DNA from 2 places in the Pseudoalteromonas luteoviolacea genome. Region 2 is predicted to be linked to the other one. Evidence: predicted binding sites of a transcription regulator. Region 2 holds the regulator's gene; the other holds the start of a gene.
What was found. Region 2 encodes LexA, which represses DNA repair genes until DNA is damaged. Its sites were predicted from a motif close to TACTGTATNNNNATACAGTA; they were not measured.
Positions count from the first base shown of each region.

Region 1: the regulator LexA is predicted to act here: its motif matches at 2,196-2,215, upstream of dinB (DNA polymerase IV).

Region 1 covers NZ_CP015411.1:1,231,905-1,236,341, reverse strand. The annotation lists gene S4054249_RS05405 (carbon starvation CstA family protein) at 1-1,012, opposite strand, end outside; gene dinB (DNA polymerase IV) at 1,125-2,156, opposite strand; gene S4054249_RS05395 (aldo/keto reductase) at 2,531-3,583, shown strand; gene S4054249_RS05390 (NUDIX hydrolase) at 3,658-4,179, shown strand.
Region 2 covers NZ_CP015411.1:4,546,105-4,550,541, forward strand. The annotation lists gene S4054249_RS19480 (efflux RND transporter permease subunit) at 1-81, opposite strand, end outside; gene S4054249_RS19485 (efflux RND transporter periplasmic adaptor subunit) at 78-1,151, opposite strand; gene S4054249_RS19490 (DUF3313 family protein) at 1,168-1,866, opposite strand; gene lexA (transcriptional repressor LexA) at 2,198-2,809, opposite strand; gene S4054249_RS26660 (hypothetical protein) at 3,309-3,470, opposite strand; gene S4054249_RS19500 (IS110 family transposase) at 4,220-4,437, opposite strand, start outside.

The DNA.
Region 1 (4,437 bases), 1.6 Mb from region 2:
CTAAAGATCCTTCGCCAATTGCCCCTAGATACCCAACAAACCGTCCATCAGTTTCTTTGTTTAGTTGCTTTGAACTTGTGCCTGAAGACACAATGCCATGAAAACCAGAAACGGCACCACATGCAATCGTGACAAATAAGAGTGGAATGATACTTGGCGTATCTATTGCTGTTTGCGTGTTAAAAGCCGGCGCCGTAATATCTGGCATAACAACAAATACTGCGCCATATAAAAGGACAAGACCAACGAGTAACTGCATTCCATTAATGAAATCACGAGGCTGTAGCAGCATCCATACAGGTAATAGAGATGCAACCGCTGCATAGACAAATAAAATCAAGATCCAACTTGCTTTATCTGTTAGTCCAAACACTTCACTTGGCAGTGCAATCGGCATTCCACTACCCGCATAGATGGTTGCATAAAGTACAACCACACCGACTAAACACAGTGGGATCAAAGGTACTTTACGCTTTAACAGTTGGCCGATGATAAGTGCGACGACAATAGCAGCCCAAGCAGGGAAAACAGCATTTGGATTAGCAACAAATGAATTTGCGATCACCACACCAAATACGGCGTTGACCATCAGCAATACCAAAAATACCACAATCATAAACAGTGAACGTGTACGTTTACCTATGACGGATTCAGACAGCGCCCCCATGGACTTACCTTTGTGACGAGCACTGGCCCACAGAGCACCCATATCATGCACACCAGCAAAAAAGATGGTACCAAATACTACCCATAAAACAGCAGGCACCCAACCCCAGTATACGGCAATGGCCGGGCCGACAATCGGCGCTGCCCCCGCGACAGATGTAAAATGGTGACCCCAAAGTACCACTTTATTCGTGGGGACATAATCAACACCGTCGTTAAATTCGTGTGCAGGTGTGACGAAATTATCGTCCATTTTAAAGATTTTCGTTGCGATAAACTTGGAGTACACAAACCAGCCAAATAGCATCCCCAAGATACCAAACAATACTATCATGATAGATTGCATGGGTTGTCCTCTGTGTTATTGTTGTATTAACACCACTTTAACACGGAAAATCGCAATTTCAGTTATATTTTAGTCGCACTGAGGCACTGAGCTAGCAGTAAAAACCTGCAGCTTAATTAAATAAGCCCATTTGAATCTGATTGCTCGGCGCATCACCCAGTCCAATTTGTACACCGACTAACCGAACAGGTTTATTACCATGACGAGCAATGGCTTGCTCTAAAAGTGTACACAGAATATCTTGATCAATATGACTACACTGGCACTCTTTCGTGGTTTGAGAAAAATCGTAAAACTTCACTTTTACACCCAACTTAGTAAAGGTTCGCTCAGCTTGGTAGCCAGCACTTCGGCGCGTCAGTTCAGGTACAAGCTTGTCACATAAAATGGCTTTTAATTGGCCGAGATCTTTGATGTCTTTTTCAAACGTGGTTTCTACGCCAACGGATTTGCGTACACGCTCTGTTTCAACGCCTCGCTCGTCAATTCCTTGGCAACGACGCCACAACACCCTGCCAAATTTACCAAATCGATGCGACATTTCATCTAAACTTAACCCTTTAACATCCTTGCCATAAACTAAACCGCAAGCTAGCAGTTTTTCATGTGTCACTTTGCCAACACCAGGAATTTTACGAAGTGGTAACTCATCAATAAAGGCATCGACATGATCGGGGGGGATCACACACTGTCCATTAGGTTTGTTTTCGTCACTGGCTATTTTTGCTAAAAACTTGATAGGGGCAATACCTGCTGATGCAGTGAGTCCAGTTTCATCATAGATATCTTTTCGGATCTGCTCGGCAATTAGCGTGGCACTTCCATGATATTCATCACAATCAGTCACATCGAGATAGGCTTCATCTAATGATAAAGGCTCTATCAAGTGTGTATATCGCGAAAAAATGGCACGAATTTGCTGGGAAATTTCTTTATAAACCTGCATACGTCCCGGAACAATCACAAGTTGAGGACACAGTTGTTTGGCCTTGTAATTTGACATTGCTGAATGTACACCATATTGACGTGCAATATAATTGGCTGTTGATAGCACTCCTCGGTGGCTCCTCCCCCCAATTGCCATAGGCACATTAGTAAGTTCAGGATTGTCACGCATTTCCACCGCCGCATAAAAACAATCCATATCGATATGAATAAACTTTTTCACGAGCGCCACCCTAACCACTGTTTACTTATACAGTATACTGGCAGTTTTTTTTACATTTGTCTATGGCTGCTTTACTCATCTCGACAGATTAAAGCTGAACACATAAAAACCCAAATAGGTGATCATATAAATATCTCTGGTCAAAGTAATGCCCTCAGATAATACAAGCACTTAACCTATCTTGCTCAGATAAGTACAGGTATCTACCTAAGACGCACTCTCGCATTACTTATCTGCGGCAACAAACACCTGCAGAATAAGCAGAAATGCTCTACACTGCTGTTAGTGAATATTAATCATGATGCTGCGCATAAGCAGTGTGAAATTGTCAAATTTTGCAAGGAGTATCTATGAAGTTCAGCCAATTAGGCCACTCACCACTTAAGGTTTCGCGCGTTTGTTTAGGAAGTATGACTTGGGGGCTGCAAAACAATCAGCATGATGCTGATGAACAAATAAATTACGCCTTAAGCCAAGGTATCAATTTTATCGATACTGCTGAAATGTACGCTGTGCCTCCTTCTCCTGAGACCTACGGAAAAACCGAACAAATTATCGGCGACTGGCTTAAGCGCCATGAAGAAAAAAGACACGAAATCGTATTGGCTACTAAAATTGCAGGCGCGGGCTTAAACTGGGTTCGAGGCGGCAAACCAATTAACAAACAAGCCGTGGTAGAATCCGTCGAGCAATCTCTTAAACGCCTACAAACAGACTATATCGATGTTTATCAATTACATTGGCCAAATAGAACATCACCTCACTTTGGCAAGCATTGGCATGGTATGCTGGATCTTCACGCCGTAAGCAAAGCACAACAGCTAGAAGAAATGGGTGATATTCTCGAAGGCCTAAAGGTATGTTTAGACCAAGGCAAGATCCGCCATTGGGGGCTGTCCAATGAAACACCTTGGGGCGTCAATACCTACCTAAACTTGTGCGAGCAGCACAATATTGAAAAGCCTGTGTCCATTCAAAACGAGTTCAATTTACTGCATGAAAAAGACTGGCCATATCTGTTAGAAAACTGCGTCAATGAAGATATCGCCTATTTACCTTGGTCACCCTTGGCTGGTGGATTGCTAACTGGAAAATATTTAGGCGGTGCTCGACCTGAGGGGAGTCGTTGGACGCTCATGCAGCGCCATGGCCTATTCAGAGATACACAGTATTCACAACAAGCAACAGCCGCATATCAAGAGGTAGCGCATGAGCACCACCTCTCTACCACACAACTGGCATTAGCATGGTGTGATCAGGTTGACGGAGTCACGTCTACAATTATTGGGGCAACCTCGATGGCCCAGTTAAAAGAAAATATCACCGCATTTGACATCCCACTCCCCCCAGAAGCGTTAGCTGAAATCGATACTATACTGAAAACTTATCCTGTGCCTTTTTAATCGGGAGGCCTCCATTCCACGAGAATGTAAATATGGTACACTGCCAATTTGCATTCTCTATTAATACAATTTTTATGAAGCGACTCAATATTGAACCTGCTAAGCCATTGTCAGGTAGCCACTTTATTAGGCATGCAGCGCGCGCAATCGTGACTCAACAACAAGACATTTTACTGCTCTACACCGCCAGATATGATGACTACACACTTCCGGGCGGTGGTGTAGATGAAGGAGAAGAGTTAGAAGTTGCGCTTGAAAGAGAGCTGCTGGAAGAGACAGGCGCACAATCCATAACACACATCAAGCCATTTGGTATTTATGAAGAATTTCAACGTTGGCACAAACCTGATTTTGATAATGTTCATATTATTTCACACTGTTTTGAAGTAGAGATTTGCGGTACATTCACAACGCCGAAAATGGAAGCCTATGAACAAGCTAACGGCATGCGACCTGTTTGGGTAAACATTCAAAAAGCCATTGCACATAACCGTGACACGTTAGCCAATAGCGATAAAAAAGGACAGTCCATTCAACGTGAATTAACCATTTTAAAAACCGTTGCGGCAGACATTATGGGCTTGGACTGCGACTAAGCCATAGAGTCAAAAATAAACACACTAATCAATCCTCTCCTAACAAGCAGCAGGGTAAAAAAAGAGACCCCTGTTGCACAACAAACGGTGTGGTAAACATACCTAATAGCCCTTCAGACTGGTGCAAAAAAGTAAACCAGTTGGATATAACATCAAAGAAAAAAGATATCTGACTTATTAGTTAGTGATACCAAAGTAATACTGCTCAAATACATGGGTACCACTTAGGTATAGATGTAATATAAATGTAATAAAAAA
Region 2 (4,437 bases):
GATGATCCCAAAAAACAACAGTGCCGCTATCAGTACCCATGTTGTCCGGTTATTTTCTAATGCCAGTCTGGTTATATTCACTGCGCCCCCTTGTTAAACTTTACAAGTTGGCCTTCGCTCACTTTACTCATGCCAGCAGTAACAATGTAAGTACCTTCAGAGACACCACTAATAACAGGGAAACCTAGCGTGGAAACCTCACCAATCACGACAGGATTTTTCTTAATCTTTCCTTTGCCAGCACCTACAGACTCAACAGACCAAACAAAATTACCGGATGCATCTTTAAGCACCGTTTTTATTGGTAGATATAGGCCACTTTTATTCACATCAGCACCCTTAGCAAGCACCTTTGCTGTCATACCTGGCAAGATATTATACCCCTCGGGACGCGTCATGCTGAGAGTGACTTCATAAGCTTTAGTTACCTCATCAGCCTGTGTGCTCACTTCGACAAAATCTAATGGAAATGTTTTATCAGGGATCCCTGAAAACTCGGCGATAATGTGCTTCGGCGCATCTTTTGAGACTTTAATCATTAAGCTCTCAGGTACATTGACCTTAAGAGTGACATGCTTGATATCTTGTAATGTCGCAACAACTTGCTTAGCTTGCACCTCTTCAAAACGCTCTATATACGTGCGTGCAACAACCCCTGAAAATGATGCTTTTAAGCTGGTGTAGGATAAGTTATTTTTTGCATTCGCCAATTTACTTTTTGCACTCGTAAAGTGAGACTGTAGTTGGTCATAGTCAGATTGCGAGATCGTACCAGATTTAATAAGTTGCTTAGCACGACTAAAATCAGCCTGCGCTTTATTATAATTAGCCTGCGCTTCATCTAAAGAAAGTTTGTATTCTGTTGCATCTAACTTAGCAATAACATCACCAAGCTGAATTTCTTGCCCCTGCTTTACCAGCAACTCTATAACTTCACCTGGCACTTTAAATGATAGGTCCGCCGAAGACGCAGCATCAACTACCGCAGGGAACTCCACCAAAGGGCCATCAACTTGTGAAGAAAGTAATAATGTCCGCACTGGACGAAGCTGCTCTGATTGTTCTTGCTCTGACTTTTGCTCTGAACAACCAATTAACGCCAAGCAAAATATTGCCATAACACCTAGCTGCTTGCCTTTTATTATCTTCATAAAAGCTCCTTTAGATTTACTGAACATTACGATGTTTAGTCATCGCAGTAACAAAATTATTTATCCATACGTCAAGCACAGCCTTAACCGTTTCAACGTTCTCAGTACCATCGGCCTTTAGTACAGCATCTAATTCTTTGTGTGCTGTCATCATCACAACTGGATTTTGACTACTTCCCAAATAAAATGCGGACTCAAGAGAAACATGGGTTAGAGCCTCTGTTTGCTCTGTTGCGGCTAAGTAGGCAGTTTTACCCGCGTTATACACTAGCCGGATAGGCACAAAATCTCTTACCTGTAATGAAATGGGTTCAAATTGTACGTCTGTGAAAGCACCTTCAATTGTCAGCACAGTGTCATCTGCACTTGCAGGTTTTGTGGTCACCACTTGATAGTAAGGACTCAATTTATCTTGCATTTGAGACTGCATGTAATGACTTAACTTAGCAACATGCCGGGGGTTAATATTTAAAAACTCGGATTCAGAAGCGTTAATCCACACTTCAAACTGAGGTATATAAAGCACCTTAATTTTACTTAAAGCTTCACGGTTAAAAGTGCTATCTACAAATAAGTTAGTGTCTTCATAATCATCAGAGGGAAGTAATACATCATAGTTAGGTAAAAAACCTGAACGTGTATTATTTGAACTTGATGCACAAGCGGACACAATACAAACCAAAGCCGCAATTAATGCTACTTTAAACCAAGTCATAGGCTGCTCCATATTCTATTCATTTCCAGTGTTTTTATCACAATCACAAGAAAGCCTTTGATCTCTTTTGAAATCAAATGTAACTCATGAATACAAATTAATGTTGTTCTTTAAATTAAGACGACTAGCTCAGACTGCGAATCATGGATTTAGTGCAAAATAATTTTTTATTTTTGCTTAACAAGCACGTAGCCACAAAGCCAATGTTATATTTATGTAACGTAAGTGTATGATATGGAAGTATAGCTTAAAAGGGTTCTAAAGATTAAAAAAGACAGCATTGGATAGTGAAGCTGGAGCTTGAAACCCCAGCTTAGAAAAATAGGCTGCTTTAAAGGTTACCGCGGATCACACCTACAGCAAGGCCTTCAATATTAAAAACTTCTTGCTCTAAATCGACCTCAATAGGTGAAAAGTCTTCATTTTCTGCATGTAAGAAAACTTTTCTACCAACTTTTTCAAAACGTTTCACCGTCACATCTTCTTCAACACGTGCAACAACAACCTGTCCATTATTAGCAACTTGCGTGCGATGTACCGCGAGTAAATCACCATCCATTATGCCAATATTTTTCATACTCATGCCATTTACACGAAGTAAGTAATCAGCTGATGGTTGAAACATACTAGGATCAACTTTGCAATGATTCTCAATATGCTCTTGGGCTAAAATAGGCTCACCAGCTGCAACACGACCAACTAATGGCAAACCCAGCTGCTCTGGCTCATCAGCTTCAACTAAGCGAATACCTCGACTTGCGCCAGGTACCATTTCTATCACACCTTTCTTGGCAAGTGCTTTTAAGTGTTCTTCAGCCGCATTTGCACTACGAAAACCCAAAGATTCCGCAATTTCTGCTCGAGTCGGCGGCATGCCTGTGTCTTTAATAAAAACTTTGATAAGTTCGAATACTTGTTCTTGTCGTTTAGTTAAAGGTCGCATATAACTGGTTTTCCATACAGTGCATTTACTGTGAGTATATACAGTTAAAATTAAATCGCAATCCTTAACGCCGAATACTTGAGCTAAATGAGAGATTGCTGAAGATATGGTTAATTGCTTAGCCAAGCAACATTATGAAAGGGATTAGTCAAGTCACTCTTACTGCACACCGCTTCAAGCTTACTCTTAAAGATAAAAAACACAGTACAGCGACCAAAAACGATACTAAAAATTTATAGAATATATAACTCTCCTTTTATAAAACCAAATTATCAGTATATTTATGCCAATAATAGATTAAGGTTTTATAATTGCTCTGCATTTAATATCACTTCAAACTAGAGCCTTATATAGCATATCAATAAAACACATCATAGTAAGTGTAGTTTAGGACAGGTGGGGGAAGACACTATTAGGAGAATTAACTACTACGTGGAAGATAATGTTTCAACCTAATTTTCTAGATGAGCTACTTTATATAGCTCATCTACTCAATATTTTAACAAGCACTTGTAGTATAAGTACCTGGACATGTTCTTGTACCTGTACATTCCCATGTTTTAAAAAAGCCACCGGCAATCTGCGGAGTCATCTGTGCTGGTACATTTGCCTTATCATGACTGATTACTTTGATATTTTTTTTCTTTAGTTTTAATAACATTTTTATTTTCTCCTTGTTGATTACAGTTAAACTAGCAGCATTTAATATTACTTTCAATTAAATTTAAGAAAATAAATAAATTTAAATAATTGCTATAAAAACAATATAAACGAGAGATTAAACCCCTCTAAAAACAAAAATAAAACCATTAAAAACAATGGTTAACTTAAAAAAAATAACTATAAATTTAAACATTTGATAGCAAATTTAGACATGAAGTAGAGTACAAAGTGCAATTAACAGAAATTTTATGCAAGTAAAATCAAAAGTTAATGACAGCACGCGAAGCGCACCACTCTTTTTCGCGCAAGGAGAAGTGACCCATTTTAACAAGAGATAATCAATCCCCCCCCCTACAAGCGCAGCAACCGAATCAAAAAAGTAAAGCCTGGATCCTGAAACCAGTTCAGGACGACATGGTGAAAAAGGTTAATGACAACGAACGCAGTGAGTACATTTCTTTTACGCAAGGTGAAGGGAGCCGTTTTAACCAAACACTGCACTCAACCTATCCGTCACCCTGAACTCGTATATGGACTCCACTTGTTTGACAACATGTTTTTTAAAATTAAAGATGCTTGCGTATATACGGTTTCTTTTGAGAGCGCTACTCTCTAACCTTTGATTTATTCGCACCTTCTGTCCTAAACGCTTCGTTAGTGTATTCTCACTTCAAGTTCAGACAGGTTTTCAGAAGGTTGGTCTTACCTTTTAATTACATTGTTGTCGAACTCTTTTTAAAATGTTTTTTAAATCATTGCGGGTTGGTAATTCGTACCTTGTTTCAGCATTGCCCAAGCAGTTCTGATATTTTTATTCACCAGCGCAATACAAGCTCGCTTTACACCTGAACGAGCAACTAACTTTAACAGCCATTGCTGCTTCAATGTCTTGGGCTTTTCCGGCAGATTAGAAATGTATGACAATGCCCCCAAAAATAAACAGGACTTTAGCTGTTTATCTCCAG